Regions from separate parts of the Mycobacterium sp. 050272 genome, predicted to be linked through region 1. Evidence: predicted binding sites of a transcription regulator. Region 1 holds the regulator's gene; the other holds the start of a gene.
The links. The regulator LexA, encoded in region 1, represses DNA repair genes until DNA is damaged. The targets are predictions, from matches to a motif close to CGAACANNTGTTCG.
Positions count from the first base shown of each region.

Region 2: the regulator LexA is predicted to act here: its motif matches at 6,056-6,069, upstream of AAHS21_RS00095 (error-prone DNA polymerase).

Region 1 covers NZ_JBCHKV010000017.1:70,982-81,337, reverse strand. Annotated here, with positions in the region: gene hflX (GTPase HflX) at 1-615, shown strand, start outside; gene AAHS21_RS25655 (acyl-CoA dehydrogenase family protein) at 691-1,851, shown strand; gene AAHS21_RS25650 (hypothetical protein) at 2,398-4,767, shown strand; gene lexA (transcriptional repressor LexA) at 4,785-5,486, opposite strand; gene AAHS21_RS25640 (LysM peptidoglycan-binding domain-containing protein) at 5,779-6,288, shown strand; gene nrdR (transcriptional regulator NrdR) at 6,445-6,909, shown strand; gene AAHS21_RS25630 (peroxynitrite isomerase) at 6,915-7,400, shown strand; gene AAHS21_RS25625 (PhzF family phenazine biosynthesis protein) at 7,404-8,090, opposite strand; gene AAHS21_RS25620 (alpha/beta hydrolase) at 8,125-9,156, opposite strand; gene AAHS21_RS25615 (PAC2 family protein) at 9,192-10,166, opposite strand.
Region 2 covers NZ_JBCHKV010000001.1:17,050-27,405, reverse strand. Annotated here, with positions in the region: gene AAHS21_RS00120 (SDR family oxidoreductase) at 1-1,762, opposite strand, end outside; gene AAHS21_RS00115 (histidine phosphatase family protein) at 1,782-2,495, opposite strand; gene AAHS21_RS00110 (MaoC/PaaZ C-terminal domain-containing protein) at 2,590-3,465, shown strand; gene otsB (trehalose-phosphatase) at 3,462-4,535, opposite strand; gene AAHS21_RS00100 (wax ester/triacylglycerol synthase domain-containing protein) at 4,577-5,920, opposite strand; gene AAHS21_RS00095 (error-prone DNA polymerase) at 6,083-9,382, shown strand; gene AAHS21_RS00090 (TIGR03667 family PPOX class F420-dependent oxidoreductase) at 9,490-9,903, opposite strand; gene AAHS21_RS00085 (nitroreductase family protein) at 9,927-10,356, shown strand, end outside.

The DNA.
Region 1 (10,356 bases):
CAGGACGCACTGTTCGCCACCCTGGAGCCCACCACCCGGCGTGCCGAGTTCCCCGACGGCCGTCCGCTCGTGCTCACCGATACCGTCGGGTTTGTGCGGCACCTGCCCACCCAGCTGGTTGAGGCCTTCCGTTCGACGCTGGAGGAGGTCGTCGACGCCGATCTGCTGGTGCACGTCGTGGATGGCTCCGACGTCAACCCGGTCGCCCAGATCAATGCGGTGCGCCAGGTGGTCTCCGAAGTGGTCTCAGACCACCAGGGGGAGCCGCCGCCGGAGTTGTTGGTGGTGAACAAGATCGACGCCGCGAGCGACCTGATGCTGGCCAAGCTGCGGCACGGGCTGCCCGGCGCGGTGTTCGTCTCCGCGCGTACCGGCGAGGGCATCGACGAGCTGCGCCGGCGGATGGCCGAACTGGCCGCTCCCACCGACGCCGCCGTCGACGTGGTGATTCCCTACGACCGCGGCGACCTGGTGGCCCGCGTGCACGCCGACGGCCGCGTCCAGGAAGAAGAGCACGACTCCGTTGGCACGCGGATCAAGGCCCGGGTTCCGGTGGCCCTGGCCGCGAGCCTGCGGCAATTCGCCACGGCCAACGGCTCGACTCCCCAGGGGTAGACCCGGGCGCCTGCCGACCAACCGTCTGGTTGGTATATCTTGGGCGGCAGAGTTCCCGGCGGCCGGAGGTTATCCATGGGCAGTGCAATCAAGTACCAGCGCACACTGTTTGAACCCGAACACGATCTGTTCCGCGAGTCCTACCGGGCCTTCCTCGAGCGCCATGTGGCGCCCTACCACGACGAGTGGGAGAAGGCGAAAATTGTCGACCGCGGCGTCTGGCTCGAGGCCGGCAAGCAGGGATTCCTGGGCATGGCGGTGCCCGAAGAGTACGGCGGCGGCGGCAATCCCGACTTCCGGTACAACACGATCATCACCGAGGAGACGACCGCCGGGCGATACAGCGGAATCGGCTTCGGACTGCACAACGACATCATCGCGCCGTATTTGCTGGAGCTGACCAACGAAGAGCAGAAGCAACGCTGGTTGCCGAAGTTCTGCACCGGCGAAATGATCACCGCGATCGCGATGACCGAGCCGGGAACGGGCAGCGACCTGCAGGGCATCAAGACCCGCGCGGTCAAGCAGGGCGATCACTACGTGCTCAACGGCGCAAAGACGTTCATCACCAACGGAATCAACTCCGACCTGGTGATCGTCGTCGCGCAGACTGATCCGGACAAGGGCTCACAAGGCTTTTCGCTGCTCGCCGTCGAGCGCGGCATGGAAGGCTTTGAGCGGGGCCGCCATCTGGACAAGATCGGTCTCGACGCGCAGGACACGGCGGAGCTGTCGTTCACCGACGTCAAGGTTCCCGTCGAAAACCTGCTCGGTGAAGAGGGCAAGGGCTTCATCTATTTGATGCAGAACTTGCCGCAGGAGCGGATCAACATCGCGGTCATGGCCGCCGCGGCGATGGAGCAGGTGCTCGAGCAGACGCTGCAATACACCAAGGAGCGCAAGGCCTTTGGCAAACCGATCGGCAGTTTCCAGAACAGCCGCTTCGTGCTGGCCGAGCTGGCGACCGAGGCCACCGTGGTGCGCATCATGGTCGACGAGTTCCTGCGGCTGCACCTGGACAAGAAGCTGACGGCAGAGCAGGCCGCGATGGCCAAGTGGTACTCCACCGAAAAGCAGGTGCATCTGATCGATCGGTGTCTGCAGCTGCACGGCGGCTACGGCTACATGCGCGAATACTCGGTTGCTCGTTCCTATCTCGATGCCCGGGTGCAGACGATCTATGGCGGCACAACCGAGATCATGAAGGAGATCGTCGGGCGCAGCCTCGGGGTCTAGCCGCGTGATCAGGACGCATATCGGCTAACGTCGGCGTCGGTGGACCAATCTTGCTGTCACGCAACAACGAATCGTCGGCAGACGCGCGGTACCCGTGCGGATGGTGACACGAACCACGCACAAATAGTCGGCTTACGCTGTCATTGCTTGGGTTTACGGCAAAATAGTCGATGCCCATGAATAGCTCCTTTGCTCGAGTGGATAGCCGGCGCCTCGCGTACGGTCGGCGCATGTCCATCGGCTGCACGGAGCACGTCATCGCCCGCCCCCGGCGTGTCCTGAGGCAGGATCGGTCGCGACATGATCGTCGTACCGCATCATTTCGACATCGGAGTGGTCTCCGTTTTCGTAATATTCGCGAATTGCCTTCGTATTTCTTGTTCGCTGGAGCAAAGTTATGCGAGCCCGGCGATAATACGAACTCGGTGGGGTTCGTCACCCGCGTTTGGGGCACCAACCGCGCGCGGGGCCGCAGGGTACGGGCATGGCCATGCAAAAGGGCATATCCGTCGGCTGGGAGGCTTGGTGAACGGGAAGAGAGGTCACGTGCGCAGGCTCGCTGGTCGGGCGCTCATCAGCGTGGCGACCACAGCGTTGGCCATCGTCCTGTTGGCACCTACCGTTTCAGCGTCTCCGATCGGTGACGCCGAAGCCGCCATCATGGCCGAGTGGACGAAGGCGGGCGGCGACACCTCTCCGCTCGGACCCCGTAAGGGTGACGTCTACCCGGTTGCCGACGGCTTCGCGTGCGACTTCGACGGCGGCAAATTCTTCTTCACCACGGCCACCGGGGCGAAATTCATCTACGGCCCGATCCTGGAGAAATACGACATGCTGGGCGGCGCGGCCGCCGGCGATCTGGGCTTTCCGACCATCAACGAGGTGCCCGGTCTGGCGGGCCCGGACAGTCGGGTGGCGACGTTTTCGGCCAGCGACAAGCCGGTGATCTATTGGACGCCCGATCACGGCGCGTTCGTCGTGCGCGGCGCCCTCAACGCCGCCTGGGACAAGCTCGGCAGCTCCGGCGGTGTCCTGGGCGCCCCGGTCTCCGATGAGACCTACGACGGCGAGGTGTCCTCGCAGAAGTTCAGCGGCGGCCAGATCTCCTGGAATCGCAAAACCAAGGAATTCACCACTGAGCCAGCGAATTTGGCCGAGCAGCTCAAGGGCCTACAGGTAGCGATCGATCCCACCGCGGCCATCAACATGGCCTGGCGCGCGGCCGGCGGCGTCAATGGTCCGCTGGGCGCCAAGCAGGGCGGGCCGAATCCCATCGGCGGTGACGGCATCGTCCAGAACTTCGCCGGGGGCAAGGTGTTCTTCAGCCCGGCGACCGGTGCGAGCGCGCTGGAAAGCGACATCCTGGCGAAGTACGAATCGGTCGGTGGTCCGGTCAGCAGCGACCTGGGTTTCCCCACCGCTAACGAGTCCGACGGCGGCATCAGCCCCAACAGCCGAATCGCCTCCTTCTCCGGGGCCGACAAGCCGGTCATCTTCTGGACTTCCGACCATGGTGCCTTCGTCGTGCGGGGCGCCATGAAGGCAGCCTGGGACAAGCTGCGTGGTGCCACCGGAAAGCTGGGCGCGCCGGTCGGCGATCAGACCGTCGACGGCGACGTGATCTCGCAGAAGTTCACCGGCGGCAAGATCTCGTGGAACCGCGCGAAGAACACCTTCTCCACGGACCCGGCCAACCTGGCTCCGCTGCTGTCGGGTCTGCAGGTGTCGGGGCAGAACCAGCCGAGCGGTTCGGCGATGCCCGCGCACGCCAAGAAGTGGTTCAGCTGGAGCTGGTGGTACCTGTTCGCCCTGGTTCCGCTGCTGATTCTGGTGCTGCTGGTGGTGTTCGTGGCGTTGCGCTGGCGCCGGCACCGTGCCGGTCGCAACAGCGCACCCTACGACCTGGAGCGCGATGTCGATGTCGGCGGCTACGGGGACACGCGTGAGCCGGGCTGGGGTCCCGACTACGCCGAGCACATGTCGTTCACCGACACGCACGAACCGGATCTCCGGGACGCCGAACACGCGCCGCTGGCCAGGTGGCCGCACTCACCCGAAACCGCCGAAATCGACGAAGACGGCGGGTATGACGAGCCGTCGCATCCCGTCACCGAGGAAGAATGGGATGAGCTGGCGGTCGACGAGCGGGATCCCGACTCGGTCGACACCGACTCCATCCCAGTCGTGTCCGCCGACGATCTGTCCGACGCCGGATACGGCGACGAACTGCCCGAAGTCGGCTACCCGGAGAGTCCCGACGTACCGCAGAGCGCGTATCCCGACGTCGTCGCGGAGGACGAATACGCCGATGCCGCGGGCCCGGAAGGCGCTTATTCGCCCGAAGGCGGCTATCCGGACGCCGGCTATCCCGACCTCCTCGACGAGGACGCCGCCTACCCGGCGGGGGGCTACCCGGGCGCCGCCTACCCGGAGGCGGGTTACCCGGGCGCCGAGGAGGAAGAGGCCGCCCATCCCGCCGAGGAGCCGGAGACCGCGTACCCCGATGTCGCCGTGCCGCACACGCCTCCGGATCTGGCCGGTGCCGCCGGCGGCGCGTCTGGTGCTGCCGGTGGGGCCGCCGCGGGTGGCGCCGCAGCCAGCCTCGCAGCCGCGCTGGGTGCCGCGGCCGGCGTCGCACCCAGAGCGGCGGGACGGCACGCAGCCGCGGATGCCGAAGACGAGTCGGACTTTGTACCGGTGGCCTCGATCGGGGCATTAGGCCCCGCCGGGCGCCCGACGATCCACCTGCCGTTGGACGACCCGTATCAGATGCCCGACGGCTACCCGATCAAGGTAAGTGTTCGCTTCGGCCTTTATTACACGCCGGACAGCGACCTCTACCACGACACGCTCGCCGAGATCTGGCTGTCCAGCGAGGAAGCCGCGCTGGTCAACGGCTTCGTGAAGGCCGACTGAAGCCCTAGCGCGCGGCGCTATACCTTGCGGATCACCGTCACGACCTTGCCGAGCACGGTCGCGTCATTGCCGGGGATGGGATCGAACGCCGGGTTGTGCGGCATCAGCCACACCTGACCGCCCGCGCGCTTGAACGTCTTGACGGTGGCCTCACCGTCGAGCATGGCGGCAACGATGTCGCCGTTGTCGGCGACATTCTGTTGCCGCACCACCACCCAGTCGCCGTCGCAGATCGCGGCTTCGACCATCGAGTCGCCGACCACCTTGAGCAAGAACAACGTGCCCTCGCCGACCAGCTCGCGGGGGAGCGGGAAGACGTCCTCGACGGCCTCCTCGGCCAGGATCGGACCACCGGCCGCGATGCGCCCGAGCACGGGGACGAACGTCGGTTCCGGTAACGCGTCGGACCCGGCGACCTCGGTGAGCGGCGCGGCCGCCACCGCGTCGTCGGCGCCGCGGACATCGACGGCCCGGGGGCGGTTCGGGTCGCGGCGCAGATATCCCTTGCGCTCAAGGGTGCGCAGTTGGTGAGCCACCGAGGAGGTCGATGTCAGCCCGACGGCGTCGCCGATCTCCCTGATGCTCGGCGGGTAACCACGGGTGGTCACCGACTCCCGGATGACATTCAAGATGGTGCGTTGCCGCTGGGTAAGCGATGAATCCACGGAACGCAGGCGGCCGTCCGGGCCGGTCGCCGAGGTGTCGTTGCTGTCGCTCATGGCACTGAATGTAGCCTCCCTGAACTCAAGAATCAAACATGTGTTCGACTGGCGTGTCATGGCAAGCATATGGTGGCTAAAGACCCTAGAACGGCTGAATCACACGTGTGTAACTTTTGCGTAGACCGGGTACCTGTGCTGCATGGAAGGGACGGCGACCGGCAGAAGTTGTCGGTGGCGGGGTCTAGCGTTTTGCTCGTGCGACACGCTTCGCTCAAATGTTCGGATTTCGAACACACGAGCGATAGTGTCGAACACACGAGCGAGGATTCGACGACCGGAGGAACGCACCATGACGCTCATGCACACAGTCTCACCGCGGACCAGCAACATGCGGCGCCCCAGCGATGGGCTGGTTGCTCGGCCTCGCTATGACGTCGCACGGCCGCGGTACGAGCAGGAGCGCGTGCTGCGGTCGCGCCGGTCGGTGCAGGCCCGGCCGGCCGGGGCGCCGATGCGCTACCGCGGTACCGGTGTTTCGGTGTCGCAAGCATCGCATCGCCGCCGGCCGGTCACGCTGGGGACAACGGTGGGTCTGGCCCTGATGGCCGGCGTCATCACGCTGTGGCTGGGCCTGGTCGCGAATCTCGGTCAGATCGCCAACGGCGACTCCGCGACGGCTCCCGTTCCGGACCGGCTCTCGGTCGTGCAGGTCGAGCCGGGCGAATCCCTTCAGGATGTGGCGCACCGGGTCGCGCCGGAGGCGCCGGCCCGCCAGGTCGCCGACCGCATCCGCGAACTCAACAACTTGAGCTCTCCCGCGCTGGCCGCCGGCCAGACCCTGATCGCGCCGGTCGGCTGACCGTAGCCGCGTATCGCGAAAACCGCTCTCCGCCAAGGCTCCTCGGTCCTCCCATCGGTGACGGCGCGTGCGTGGCGGCTGCATTGGCCCGCCGGGGGAGCGCACGGGTACGCTCGGAGTGTTCTTCCGAGATGCCGGCACAGCGAAGGAGCGGTCATGCATTGCCCGTTCTGTCGCCATCCCGACTCCCGGGTGATCGACTCCCGGGAAACCGATGAAGGCCAAGCCATTCGGCGCCGCCGATCCTGTCCGGAGTGCGGACGCCGGTTCACCACCGTCGAAACCGCGATCCTGGCCGTCGTCAAACGCAGCGGTGTCACCGAGCCGTTCAGTCGCGAAAAGGTCATCAAAGGCGTGCGCCGCGCCTGCCAGGGCCGCCAGGTAGACGAGGACGCGTTGAATCTGCTGGCCCAGCAGGTAGAAGACACCGTCCGTGCCGCGGGCTCGCCGGAGGTTCCCAGTCACGAAGTCGGCCTGGCGATCCTCGGCCCGTTGCGTGACCTGGACGAGGTGGCCTATCTGCGGTTCGCCTCGGTATACCGGTCCTTTTCGTCGGCCGACGATTTCGAGCGCGAGATCGCCGCGCTTCGCAAGCACCGCCAAGTATCGACACCGAGCTGACCCCGATGCCCCCGGACCTGCATCCCGATCTCGAGGCGCTCGCGCCGCTGCTCGGCACCTGGGCTGGCCGCGGTTCGGGCGAATACCCGACGATCCAGCCCTTCGAGTATCTCGAAGAAATCGTGTTTTCCCATGTGGGCAAACCGTTTCTGGCCTATGCGCAAAAGACCAAAGGGGCCGACGACGGCAAGCCGATGCATGCCGAGACCGGCTACCTTCGGGTGCCGCAGCCCGGCCACGTCGAGATGGTGCTGGCCCACCCCAGCGGCGTGACGGAAATCGAGGTCGGGACCTACCGGGTGACCGGCGGCGTCATCGAAATCGAGGTGGCCACCACCTCGGTCGGATTGACCCCGACCGCCAAAGAGGTTTCCGCGCTTGGCCGAAGCGTGCGAATCGACGGCGACCAGCTGTCCTACTCGGTGCGGATGGGTGCGGTCGGGCAGCCCCTGCAGCATCATCTGTCCGCGGAGCTGCAGCGCAAGGCCTGAATCTCAGTCGAGTTGTGTCACACCGTCGTTGACGACGCGGCCGCCGACGCGAGCCCAGCCTTCGGGGTACCACAACGTTTCCAGCATCGATCCCTTGCCCTGGATGATGCTCAGGTCGCGGCAGAGATGGCTGGTGATCCGCATGGCGGCCGAGCCGGTCGCTTCGTCTTCTGGCACACCGAGATTCGCGACGAACATCCGGGAACGCAGGACCCCTTCGGACTGATCGATCCAGGCCCACAGGTAATGCGCGGAGTCGTCGGGAAATTCGCCGGGGTCGGCCGCGAGAACCTGGTCGACGGACTCGAATTCGTGGAAGCGCAACTGCGGGCCCCATTCCGGGCAGGCGCGCACACCCACCAGGTCGCCCTCGTAGTGCACCCCGACGGTGCCGGCCGGCACCGCGAGCGTGTCGACCGGCGTACCCCTCGCGCGCAGCCACCATGCCGCCCCGACGCTCGGGTGCCCCGCGAACGGAATCTCGGTGCGTGGCGTGTAGATCGTGGCACGGGCGGTGGTTGCTCCGGCTGTCGGTAGATCGATGAATACCGTTTCGCTGTAACCCAATTGGGTGGCCAGCTGCTGGCGATCGGCGGGAGCGACCTGACCGGCGTCGACGACGCCCAACGGATTACCGAAGTTGCCGTCTCGGTCGGTGAAGACACGCAACACCGTCACGTCGATGCCCATGGCCCGACTGTACGGGGCGGGTCAAACGAATTGTCTAAGTCGCGCTGCGCTCGTCGGAACCCATCGCGTTGAGCACAGCGACGCGGGTATCGGCGGAGCCGGTGACCGTGCGCTCACCACTGCCGGTGCGCAGCAGCTCGCGGAGCGCGGCTTGGTCGTACTCGGCGGGTGCGGTGCTGTCGATGAAGCGCTGGACGACGTCGATGAAACGGGCCGGGTCTTCGTGGAACGGGAAGTGGCCGGAGCCCTGGAAGATCTCCAGGCGCGAGCCGGGCATCGCGGCGTGTGCCATCCAGGCATGGCGGACGGGAACCACCACATCCTTGGTGCCCCAGACGATCTGCACCGGGATGGCCTCGGTCAAATAACATCGGTCCAGGAACGTGACGATCTGCCCGCGCCAGTCCACCACGGCCCGCAGTGTCCGGCTGAAGGCCGATGAGGCTGTCGGCTCCGGCAAGTCGTCCAGGATGCGCAACACGTTCGGCAGATCGCGGCCCAGGCCGGTCGATCCGATCGCCAAGCCCGCGAGCCGCCCCGCCAACTGGACGGCAGGCAGTATCAGGGGCAGCCGCAGCAGTGCCAGCGCCTCGGTCCCGATCGGCAGCGAAGCCAGCCGGAAGGCGACGTTGACGTCCTTGGTGACACCGCCCGCGGCGACCAGGATGAGCCGCTCGACCAAATGGGGGAACTGGTAAGCGAATTGCATCGCCACCCCGCCGCCGAGGGAGTGACCGATTATGGTCACGCGTTCGATATCGAGCACGGACAGCAAGTCGCGCATTCCGTTGGCGTAGCCGGCCACCGAGTAGTCCGCGCGAGGTTTGTCGGACCGTCCGTGCCCGAGCAGATCGGGAGCGATCACCGTGAACCGCTGAGCGAGCTTGGCCTGCACGGTATTCCACGTCGTGGAGTTGTCACCGATGCCGTGAATCAACAGAATCGCCGGCCCGGAGCCGGCGATACGGAAGGCACGTTTGTATCCGTGGATGGTGCGGAACTCCAGCCTGGGAGTCGTAACTTCGCGCACTGGACGAAGATTGCTCTTGCGCTTCCGCTCAGTCATCTCGCCCACCCTTGTTGTCGCGCCCCTCGGGGCGGTTAGGCCGGGTTGTCGTCGTCGCGTTTCTTCTCCGCCTGTTGGGCTAGGAATCGCTCGAACTCGGCACCAAGTTCGTCGCCGCTAGGAAGGTCCTCGTCGCGCGTTAGTAACGACCTGTTTTCCTGAGCGTCGATGAACGCATCGTACTGGCGCTCGAGTGCGGCCACCACTTGAGCGACCTCGGCGCTCGCCTCGACTTGCTCATCGATCTTGCCCCGGATCTCGGCGGCCGCCTCGGTCAGCGCCGACAGCGGCAGTTCCAGCGACCCGGTCTTGGCGACCTGCTCGAGCAGCGCCTGCGCGGCGGCGGGGTAGTCGGTCTGCGTCAGGTAGTGCGGAACGTGAACCGTGAACCCGACCACCTCGTGCCCGTGCTGTGCCAACCGGTATTCCAGCAGGTTCGACGCGCTGCCCGGGACCTGGATCTCGGAGATCCACGGCTGGAAATCGGTGATCAACTCGCGGTTGTTCGAGTGCGCGGTCATCGTGATGGGCCGCGTGTGTGGGACCGCCATCGGGACGGTGCCCAGGCCGATGGTCTGCCGCACGCCCAGCCGTTCGGCCAGCAGACGCACCGCGGTGATGAAGCGCTCCCATTTGAGATCCGGTTCCATTCCGGCGAGCAGCAGAAACGGGGTGCCGACGCTGTCGCGCAGTGCGTACAGGCTCAGTTCCGGGTCGTCGTAGTTGGTGAAATGGTCGGTCTTGAAGGTCATCAGCGGCCGTCGCGAACGGTAGTCCAGCAGCTCGTCGATCGCGAAAGACGCGACCAGCTCGGTGTCCAGGGCGTCCTTCAGGTGGGTGGACGCCAGCCGTATCGCGTGGCCGGCGTCCGAGAACCCCTCCAAAGCGTGCACCAGCACCGGGCCGCGGCCGTCCGAGGTCACCAACTGGGGCGCCGGGAACTCCAGCTCGTACATGCCGGGTTGCCCTGGCTGGTAGTAGAGATCGTCGTCGTTGCGCTCGTTAGACATCGTTGCCTCCTCCCGGGGGTTTCTCCAGGGTGCCCTACCCAGTGTCGCCCGAATCAATAGGCACTGTTACTCGAAACGGGATGACGCGTGAACGTAATCCGGACGGAACAATGCCCGCCCGATCGCCTTCGTCCAGCAAATCTACAACCGCGGCGCCAAGCGTGGAATTCCGCTTCCACCGCTGTGGTCC
Region 2 (10,356 bases), on a different contig from region 1:
GTGTGTCGATGCGTGCCGGCTTCTCGACCAGTCCGCGCACCACCATCGCGGCCGCCCGCTCAGGGCTGATCGGCGGCACCGGGTTGAGCCGCTGGGAGGGCACGATCATCGGCGTCTTGACCAGCGGCATATGGATATTGGTAAACGTGATGTGGTCGGACAGCGTCTCCGAGGCAACCACGTCGGAAAACGCGTCCAGTGCGGCCTTGGTCGGCAGATACGAGCTGTACTTGGGGTTGCGGGCCAGCACGCCCGCGCTGGAGACGTTGACGACATGGCCGAATCGGCGCTCCCGCCAATGCGGTAGCAGCGCCAGCACCATGCGGACGGCGCCGAAGTAGTTGACCGCCATCACCCGCTCGTAGTCGTGCAGGCGATCGGTGGAGTTGACCACCGAACGGCGGATCGAACGGCCCGCGTTGTTCACCAGGTAATCGACATGACCGAAGCGGCCCAGGATGTCCTTGACAGTGTGCTCCACCGATATCGAATCGGTGACATCGCAGGTGAAGGCATGGGCCTGACCGCCGTTCGCGCGGATCTCGGCGACCAGCTCGTCGAGTGCGGAGCCGTTGCGCGCCAGCGCGAACACCGTGGCGCCCCGTTCGGCAACCGCGATCGCCGATGCCCGGCCGATGCCACTGGATGCGCCGGTGATGATCACGTGCCGCCCCTGCAGGGGACCGTCCGGGGCGTCGCGGCGGGCGCGGTCGGGATCGAGATGCTCGGCCCAGTACCGCCACAGCTTGGGTGCGTAACCGGCGAACTCGGGCACTTCAATCCCGGTGCCGTGCAATGCATTTTGCGTCTTATCGCTGACAAACGTGGGGATCAGGTCGACGAGATCCAGCACCTCGGCCGGAATCCCGAGCTGGGTGGCCGCCATGTTGCGTACCCGCTTGACTCGCCCGCTGGCCTTCAGCACCGGTGCAGCCACCGAGCGGGGCAGCGAGCCGCGCAGCGCGGGCAGTCCGGCGGTTTTGGCGACGCCACGGTAAATACCGCGCAGCCCAATGGTTTTCGGCGAGGTCAGGTGGAAAGTTTGCCCATCGGAGCCGTCGACGTGCATCAGGGCGACGAGCGCGTCGACGACGTAGTCGACCGGGACGATGTTGGTGCGCCCGGTGTCGGGCAGCATGATCGGGGTCAACGACGGCAAGACGGCCAGCTTGGACAGCACGCCGAAGAAGTAGTACGGGCCGTCGATCTTGTCCATCTCGCCGGTGCGTGAGTCGCCGACCACGACGGCCGGCCGGTAGATGCGGTAGCGCAGCCCGGGTTGCGACCGGACCAGCAATTCGGCCTCGAACTTCGTCTGGTGGTACGGGGTGGGCAGCAGCTGGCCGACGTCGAAGTCGTCTTCGGTGTACTCGCCGTCGAAGTCTCCCGCCACGGCGATCGACGACACGTGGTGAAGCGTCGCGTCCAGGCGTCGCGCCAGCTCGATCACGGCGCGGGTGCCCTCGACGTTGGCGGCGCGCTGTTCGGCCTCGCCGGCCGTGACGTCGTAGATCGCCGCGCAGTGCACGAGATGGTCGACCCGGCCCAGCTCGGCCAACCGCTCATCGGTCAGCCTCAGCTCCGGCAGCTCACCGACCAGCGGTTTGGCGCGTTCACCCCACCGTGCAGCGAGGCGTTCGAAGCGTCCCAGCGACTGGGGCCGGACCAAAACCCAGACGTCGGCGTCGGGCCGAGTGTCCAACAGGCGAGCTACGACGCGGCGACCAATAAACCCGGTACCGCCGGTAACGACATACCGCATGGGGTCATGGTAGCGGGGATCAGCTGAAGCTGCGGATGCCGTCCCACTCGACCAGCGTCCACCCGTCCGTCGGGTTTCCGGTGAGCACCACGCGGCCGACGTTCGGCAGCGGATGGGTGCTCAACAGGCTGCTCTTGCCGTTGCGGGCGTTCATCAGCGTCCACGCCATGATCGCGGCGCCCTGGGAGAAGACGACCGGCTTGCTGTGGCCGCTGTTGTAAACCTTGTTCACCGCGGCGGTGAACTCGTTGTTGAACTGCGTGCCGCTCACCGATCCCGGGATGCTGTCCGCGATGTCGCCGTTGATCCAGTCCGCCGGCGCCAACATGTACGTCGTAGCCGCCATCGATTGAGGTTTGCCGTTGTACCAGCCGGCACCCAGCGCCTGTACGCCGCTCAGGACCTCCACCTGCTTACCGAGTTCACTGGCCAACGGCCCGGCAGTCTGCTGTGCCTCGGCCATCGCGGAAGCGTAAACGGCGTCGAAGTCGTTGCGGCCGCTCTGGTGGGCCAGCTGTTGGGCCTGGCCCCTGCCCTCGGCGGTGAGGCCGGAGCCGGGGGGGTCGGTGTTGATGACGCCGTCGGCATCGGCTTGGGTCTGGGCGTTTCGGATGAACGTCAACGTGATGGCGCGCGCCTGCGTCGACCCCCCGCAGGCACCGACGATGAGCGTTGCCGCGAGTACGGCCCCTGTTTTCCAGAAGGCCTTTCCGATCATGCTGCGCGTGGCCATGTCGATAGCCTGCCCTGCCGACTGCCCCATGGGGAAGGGTTTGCAATGGTTGAGTGCGCAAAAGCGTGAATCTGGTAGTCGAGAGGAGACTCGCATGGCGATTGACCCGAGTGCTGTCGGTGCGGTGACCGAGCCGAAGTTGTTCGACTGGACCGACCGGGACACCCTGCTCTACGCCCTCGGCGTCGGCGCGGGGCTCGACGACCTGTCGTTCACCACCGAGAACAGCCACGAGATCACCCAGCAGGTGCTGCCCACCTACGCGGTGATCTGCTGCCCGGCGTTCGGGGCGGCGGGCAAGATCGGAGATTTCAACTGGGCGATGCTGCTACACGGTTCGCAAGGGATCCGGCTGCACGCGCCGCTGCCCCCGGCGGGCAAGTTGTCGGTGGTCACCGAGGTCACCGACATTCAGGACAAGGGCGAGGGCAAGAACGCGGTGGTGATGCTGCGTGGCCGCGGCACCGACCCGGATACTCAGGAGCTGATCGCCGAAACGTCGACCACCTTTGTGGTCCGCGGCGCGGGCGGGTTCGGTGGGCAACCGGGTCAGCGCCCCCTCGCGCCGGAATTCCCGGATCGCGAGCCCGACATCACCCGGGCCCTGCCCACCCGCGAGGACCAGGCGCTGATCTACCGGCTCTCCGGTGACCGCAACCCGCTGCACAGCGACCCGTGGTTCGCCCGGGAGTTGGCCGGTTTCCCCAAGCCGATCCTGCACGGGCTGTGCAGCTATGGGGTGGCGGGCCGCGCGCTGGTCGCTGAGCTCGGCGGCGGGCAGGCCGCGAACATCACCTCGATCGACGCGCGCTTCAGCTCGCCGGTGTTTCCCGGCGAGACGTTGACCACGCTGATCTGGCGCACCGAGCCGGGCAAGGCGGTCTTTCGCACCACGGCTTCGGGTGCGCAGGGCGCCGAGGCGGGACGAGTCGTGCTCGACGACGGCGCGGTCGAATACGCGCAGAGCTAGCGGGCGGCGGCCAACTGGCGCGCCAGGCGATCGACGAAGTCGGCCGCGGCGGCCGGGCTGTCCAGCGCGAACTGCGCGGCGGTAGCCCGGTCGCCGTCGTCGTTGTGCCGCACCAGGATTGGGATTCCGTCCGGGTGCACCGCGTCGAACGCGTCCTCGTCGGTGATGTCGTCGCCGAAAAAGATCGGTGTCAGGCCCGCCGATCCGTCCAGGTGCTCGAGGACCCAGTGCAGCGTCTTGCCCTTGTCCCAGTCGATGTCCGGGCGTAGCTCGATGACCTCACGGCCGGTGGTCACCCGAAGCGCCTCGCGCTGACCCGCGGCGCGCACCACTGCCGTCACCTCGCCGACGCGATCTCGCGCCGCGTTGCGATAGTGCACGGCAACGCCAAACCGCTTGTGCTCCACCCTGACCCCCGGAATCGACCCGAGCCGCTCGCGCAGCTGAGCGGCCGCGGATTCCAGCACCGGTATGGCCGCGGCCGCGGCGTCGTTTTGGTGATGCGTTCCGTCGGGCGCGGTCAGTTCGAATCCATGGCTGCCGGCATACCAGAGACCCGGCAGGCCGACGCGTGCCGTGACGTCGGCGAGGTCGCGGCCGGACAGGATCGCGACCGGGCAGCGCGCGGCCAACCGCTGCAGCGCGTCGGCCGCACCGGCGACCAGCTGCGCCGAGTCCGGATCGTTGACGATGTCCGAGAGCGTGCCGTCGAAGTCGAAGAACGCCGCCGGGCGCCGGGCCGCGAGGTCCTCGCCAAGCAGCTGCGACGCGTCGGGCAGCTGCGACATCCGCAGGTCCCCGGTGCGGACCGTGACATCACCCAGGTCCTGCGCACCGATCACCAAAGCGAATCCGGCATCGCGCGCGGCCGTGGCCACCGTGTCGCTGGCCGCGACGACCACACTGCGGCCCGCCCGCACGCCCAGCCGGTCGGCGGTCGCGGCCGGGTCCTCAACGCCCAGGGCGACGCGCACCCCGGCCTCGCGCAGTCGCGCTACCGGCGCGGAGTCGACGTCTCGCTCAAACAGCACCGCGTCGTGGCGGCGCGGGTCGATGGTGACCGATGGCACCGATCAACCCTCTCACGGTGATCAATGCCGCTCGGGTCGGGTCAGTGTCGCGCTCGCGCGGTCGGGTGCGCGCGGGGCACGCCGCCCCGCAGCGTGCCGGCCCGGCGCTTACGGCGATCCTTGGTGAACAGCAGGACGGAGTCTTGGCTCAGTGCCGTCAGTCGCGCCATCTCGCGTTCGATGCCGCTGGCGAGCTGCTGGAGTTCGGGGGCGGCGTCGTAATCGGCGGTGATCCCGAAGATCAGCTCGTCGCCGTAGCTCAGCACCGCGACTCCGCTGGACAGCTGCGAAGCCGTCGGCGGGATCGGCAGCAGGCGTTCCACGGTTGCGCCCATCAGCCCCAACCGGTACCGAGGCCCCGGCGCATTGGTGGCCAGCGTCACGATGCCAGGTTGTGGGAGTCGGCTCATCACCAATCGAACTGCCTTGGCGCACAAGGTGAATGGCATGGAACTGGTTGCCAGATCCACGATGCTGGTGGATTGCCGCACGGGCGCCGGCTGGTTCAAGCTGCTGTGCACAATTCGCAGGCGTTGCACCGGATCGTCATGCTCGACAGGCAGATACGTCTTCTCCAGGGTGCGCAACGAACCCGCGCGCGGTTGTTCGCCGCGGTGTAGCAGTACGGTCCGGAAGCCCTCGGTGATGGCGGCGAGCGCGACGTCGTTGGTGCTCACCCGGAACTTGCCGCAGACCGCGTCGACGGCGGCGAGGGGAACGCGCACCGTGCTGTAGCGCCGCATCGTGACCGCCGGGCCGGCCGACGAAGCACGGGCCGCCGACCAGACCGTCTCGGCCAGCGTGCTGGTGACGGTGGTTGCGGCGGTCGAGGCTCGCCAGAGCGTCTCGGCCCAGCCCCGCTTCGGGGCTGGGGTCGAATCATCCTCGGGTACAACGTGGTTGGCGAATATCTCGTTGTCGGCGTCGTCGCACAGCCTGGTGAGCAGGTGGGCCGCTGGCGTGGCGTCGGCAAGGTGGTGGTGAACCTTCATCAGGATCGCCCACTTGCCGCTCAGTCCCTCGATGACCCAGCACTCCCACAGCGGCCGGTCCAGTTCGACGGGGCGTTCCAGGGCGTGGGCGATGGCTCGAGACAGGTCGGCTTCATCGCCGGGGCGGGGAACCGCGACCCGGCGCAGGTGATGGGCGAGGTCGAAACCCGGATCGTCGGTCCAGTGCTGGGTACCGCTGAACGGATGTGTCCGCAACACCTGGGTGCATCGCGGTATCGACTGAATGCGTTCTGCCAGAAGCGCTTTGAGGCGTCCCAGGTTCGGAACGGCGCCGTCGACGATGGCGACCGCGCCCGTCGCCGTACTTGCCTGCCGGTCAGGGTCCGCCGCAGTGCGAAAGCCCGAATCCAATGCCGTGGTCAGCTGTACCATTTTCAGTTCCCGCCCTAGTTGCCCCGTACCAGTATCGGTCGCCACGCCCCCGTCGCGGTAGATCCCAGTCCGTTAAGACTGTGTTTAGAAGTTGAAGACCCGTTTAACAACCGCTTTAACAACCCCGCACTAAATCGAACATGCGTTCGATACACTGTGCGTGTGGGTTTTAGCAATGAGCCGCGGAGCTGGGCGGAACTCGAGCGGCTGCTCGACGGCAAGCCGCGCCATGCCGGCGCGCCCACCCCATCCGGCCCGGCGCATGAGGCCCCCTTCTCGCACAAGCGTCCGGCCTATCGACCACCGGACGGTGGCCGCACGGCCCGTCCGTCGGCCGCTCATTCCGTTTCGTATGCCGAGCTGCACGCGCATTCGGCATACAGCTTTCTGGACGGCGCCAGCACGCCCGAGGAGTTGGTCGAGGAGGCCGCCCGGCTGGATCTGCGGGCGCTGGCGCTGACCGACCACAACGGTTTGTACGGGGCGGTGCGGTTCGCCGAGGCCGCCGCCGAACTCGACATACGCACCGTGTTCGGTGCCGAGCTGTCTTTGGGGCCCGGCGCTCGTACCGAGAACCCGGATCCACCCGGCCCGCACCTGCTGGTGCTGGCCCGCGGCCCGGAGGGTTACCGGCGGCTGTCGCGGCAGCTGGCCGCGGCGCATCTGGCCGGCGGTGCGAAGGGCAAGCTGCGCTTCGACATCGACACGCTGACCGAAGCCGCGGGCGGGCATTGGCACATCCTGACGGGATGCCGTAAAGGCCATGTCCGCCAAGCGCTTTCCGATGGCGGGCCGGACGCCGCGGCGGCGGCGCTGGCCGACCTGGTGGACCGCTTCGGCGCGGGCCGGGTCAGCATCGAGTTGACCCATCACGGCCAGCCGCTCGACGACGAACGCAACGCGACATTGGCGGGGATGGCGCCGCGGTTCGGGGTCGGCGTCGTCGCGACCACCGCAGCACATTTCGCTCACCCGTCGCGCCGGCGGCTGGCCATGGCGATGGGCGCGATCCGGGCCCGGCAGTCACTGGAATCGGCCGCCGGATGGCTGGCTCCGCTGGGTGGCTCACACCTGCGGTCCGGCGAGGAGATGGCCCGGCTGTTCGCGCGGCGGCCCGAGGTGGTGACCGCCGCGGCCGAACTCGGCGAGCAGTGCGCGTTCGGGCTGGCATTGATCGCGCCTTCGCTGCCACCGTTCGACGTGCCAGACGGATACACCGAGGACAGCTGGTTGCGGCAGTTGGTGATGGCGGGCGCACGCGACCGCTACGGGCTCCCCGAGAGCGCGCCGCGCGCCTACGCCCAGATCGAGCATGAGTTGAAAGTCATTGCCCAACTGAGGTTTCCGGGCTATTTCCTGGTGGTGCACGATATAGCCCGGTTCTGCCGGTGCAACAACATCCTGTGCCAGGGCAGGGGATCGGCGGCCAACTCCGCGGTCTGTTACGCCCTGGGTGTCACCGCGGTCGATCCGGTGGTCAACGAGTTGTTGTTCGAGCGTTTCTTATCACCGGCCCGCGACGGGCCGCCCGACATCGACATGGACATCGAGTCGGATCAGCGCGAAAAGGTCATCCAGTACGTCTACGACAAATACGGCCGCGACTATGCCGCCCAGGTTGCCAACGTCATCACCTACCGAAGCAAGATCGCGGTGCGCGACATGGCGCGCGCCCTGGGTTACTCGCAGGGACAGCAGGACGCCTGGAGCAAGCAGATCAGCCACTGGAACGGGCTTGCCGACTCGTCCGACATCGAGGACATCCCGGAACAGGTGATCGACCTGGCAATCCAGATCCGGAACCTGCCGCGGCACATGGGCATTCACTCCGGCGGCATGGTGATCTGCGACCGCCCGATCGCCGACGTGTGCCCGGTGGAGTGGGCGCGGATGGAGAATCGCAGCGTCCTGCAATGGGACAAGGACGACTGTGCGGCCATCGGTTTGGTGAAGTTCGACCTACTCGGTCTGGGTATGCTCTCGGCGCTGCACTACGCGAAAGACCTGGTGGCCGAACACAAAGGCATCGAGGTCGACCTGGCCCGCCTCGATCTCTCCGAGGCGGGCGTGTACGAGATGCTGCAGCGCGCCGATTCCGTCGGGGTGTTCCAGGTGGAGTCGCGCGCACAGATGGCCACCCTGCCCAGGCTGCGGCCGCGGATCTTCTACGACCTGGTGGTCGAGGTCGCACTGATCCGGCCCGGGCCCATCCAGGGCGGGTCGGTGCACCCCTACATCCGGCGGCGCAACGGCATCGACCCGGTGGTCTACGATCATCCGTCCATGGAGCCGGCGCTGCGAAAGACGCTGGGAGTGCCGCTTTTTCAGGAGCAGCTGATGCAGCTCGCGGTCGACTGCGCCGGCTTCTCGGCCGCCGAGGCCGATCAGCTGCGCCGCGCCATGGGGTCCAAGCGTTCGACCGAGCGGATGCAACGGCTGCGTGGCAGGTTCTACGAGGGCATGCGCGCATTGCACGGCGCCACCGACGAGGTGATCGACCGGACCTATGAAAAGCTGGAAGCGTTCGCCAATTTCGGCTTTCCGGAAAGTCATGCGCTGTCCTTCGCGTCGCTGGTGTTCTACTCGTCGTGGTACAAGCTGCACCACCCGGCCGCGTTCTGTGCCGCGCTGCTGCGTGCCCAACCGATGGGGTTCTATTCACCGCAGTCGCTGGTGGCCGATGCGCGCCGACACGGCGTGCTGGTGCACGGCCCGGACGTCAACGCCAGCCTGGCGCACGCCACGCTGGAAAACGCCGGCACCGAGGTCCGCCTCGGGCTGGGTGCGGTCCGTCATATCGGCGACGACCTCGCCGAACAACTGGTCCAGGAGCGAAAAGCCAACGGCGCGTTCATATCTCTGCTTGACCTGACCACCCGGTTGCAGCTCTCGGTGCCGCAGACCGAAGCGCTGGCGACGGCCGGGGCGCTGGGCTGCTTCGGGACATCGCGGCGCGAGGCGTTGTGGGCGGCCGGAGCCGCCGCCACCCAACGGCCGGACCGGTTGCCCGGCGTGGGTTCGTCGTCGCACATCCCGGCGCTGCCCGGAATGAGCGAGCTGGAACTGGCCGCCGCCGACGTGTGGGCCACCGGTATCTCCCCGGACAGCTACCCGACCCAGTTCTTGCGGGCCGACCTGAACGCGATGGGGGTGGTGCCCGCCGACGAGCTGCTCGACGTGCCCGACGGCGACCGCGTGCTGATCGCCGGTGCGGTGACCCATCGGCAGCGACCCGCCACGGCGCAGGGGGTGACGTTCATCAACCTCGAGGACGAGACCGGAATGGTCAACGTGCTCTGCACGCCCGGGGTGTGGGCGCGACACCGCAAGCTCGCGAACACGGCACCGGCGCTGCTGGTGCGCGGTCAGGTCCAAAATGCCAGCGGCGCAGTCACCGTCGTGGCCGAGCGGTTGGGCCGCATCACCCTGGCCGTCGGCTCCAAGTCGCGCGACTTCCGCTAGAAATCCCGCGACCCGCAGAGACCCGCGCCGAACGTGCACTGGCGGCGAGGTTTTGGCGGCGCGATTCCGCCCGACGGGCCGCCTCCTCCGCCCTAGCGACCCCGGGCTCAGCCCGTCGGCGTCGTCCACACCTTCGTCGGCGTGATCCTCAGTCGCGTGCTGAACGCGTCCATCGATATGCCCTCGGCCTCTAACTGCTCCGCGGCCGCGCTGTACTTGGCCCAGTAGGGCTCGTCGTCTCGACAATTCACGTCGACCGCATCGACCCTCGCGATTCCCCCGATCACGATGATGCCGCCGCCGTTGCCGTCGGAATCCAGGTTCAGGCTCACCTGCGGGTGCGCCTCGATGTGGGCGACCTTGCCGGCCTGGGGCATGGAGTACACCGTCAGCTCCGCGCCGTCGAAGTAGAACCAGATCAGCCGGGGGACCGGCTGACCCGATTTGGCGACGGTCGTCAGCCAGCCAAAGTTGTCGGATGTCAGCCTGCTGGAAACTTCTTGTGTCAGTTCGACGCTCATGAAACCGAATGTAGCCTCCACCTATGACCCTCAACTTGTCGTTCGACGAAGTCCTCACCACCACCCGCTCGGTACGCAAGCGCCTCGACTTCGACAAGCCGGTGTCTCGCGAGGTCCTGATGGAATGCCTCGAGCTGGCGTTGCAGGCGCCGACCGGTTCCAACTCGCAGGGTTGGCAGTGGGTGTTCGTCGAGGACGCCGAGAAGAAGAAGGCGATCGGCGAGATCTACCTGTCGCACGCCCAGCCCTACCTGTCCGCGCCGAAACCCGATTACGGCGAAGGCGACACCCGCAGCGAGCGGATGCCCAAGGTCGTGGACTCGGCGATGTATCTCGCCGAGCACATCCACGAGGCGCCGGTGCTGATGATCCCGTGCATCGCGGGCCGCGAAGGCAAGTCGCCACTGGGCGGCGTCTCGTTCTGGGCGTCGCTGTTCCCGGCGGTCTGGAGCT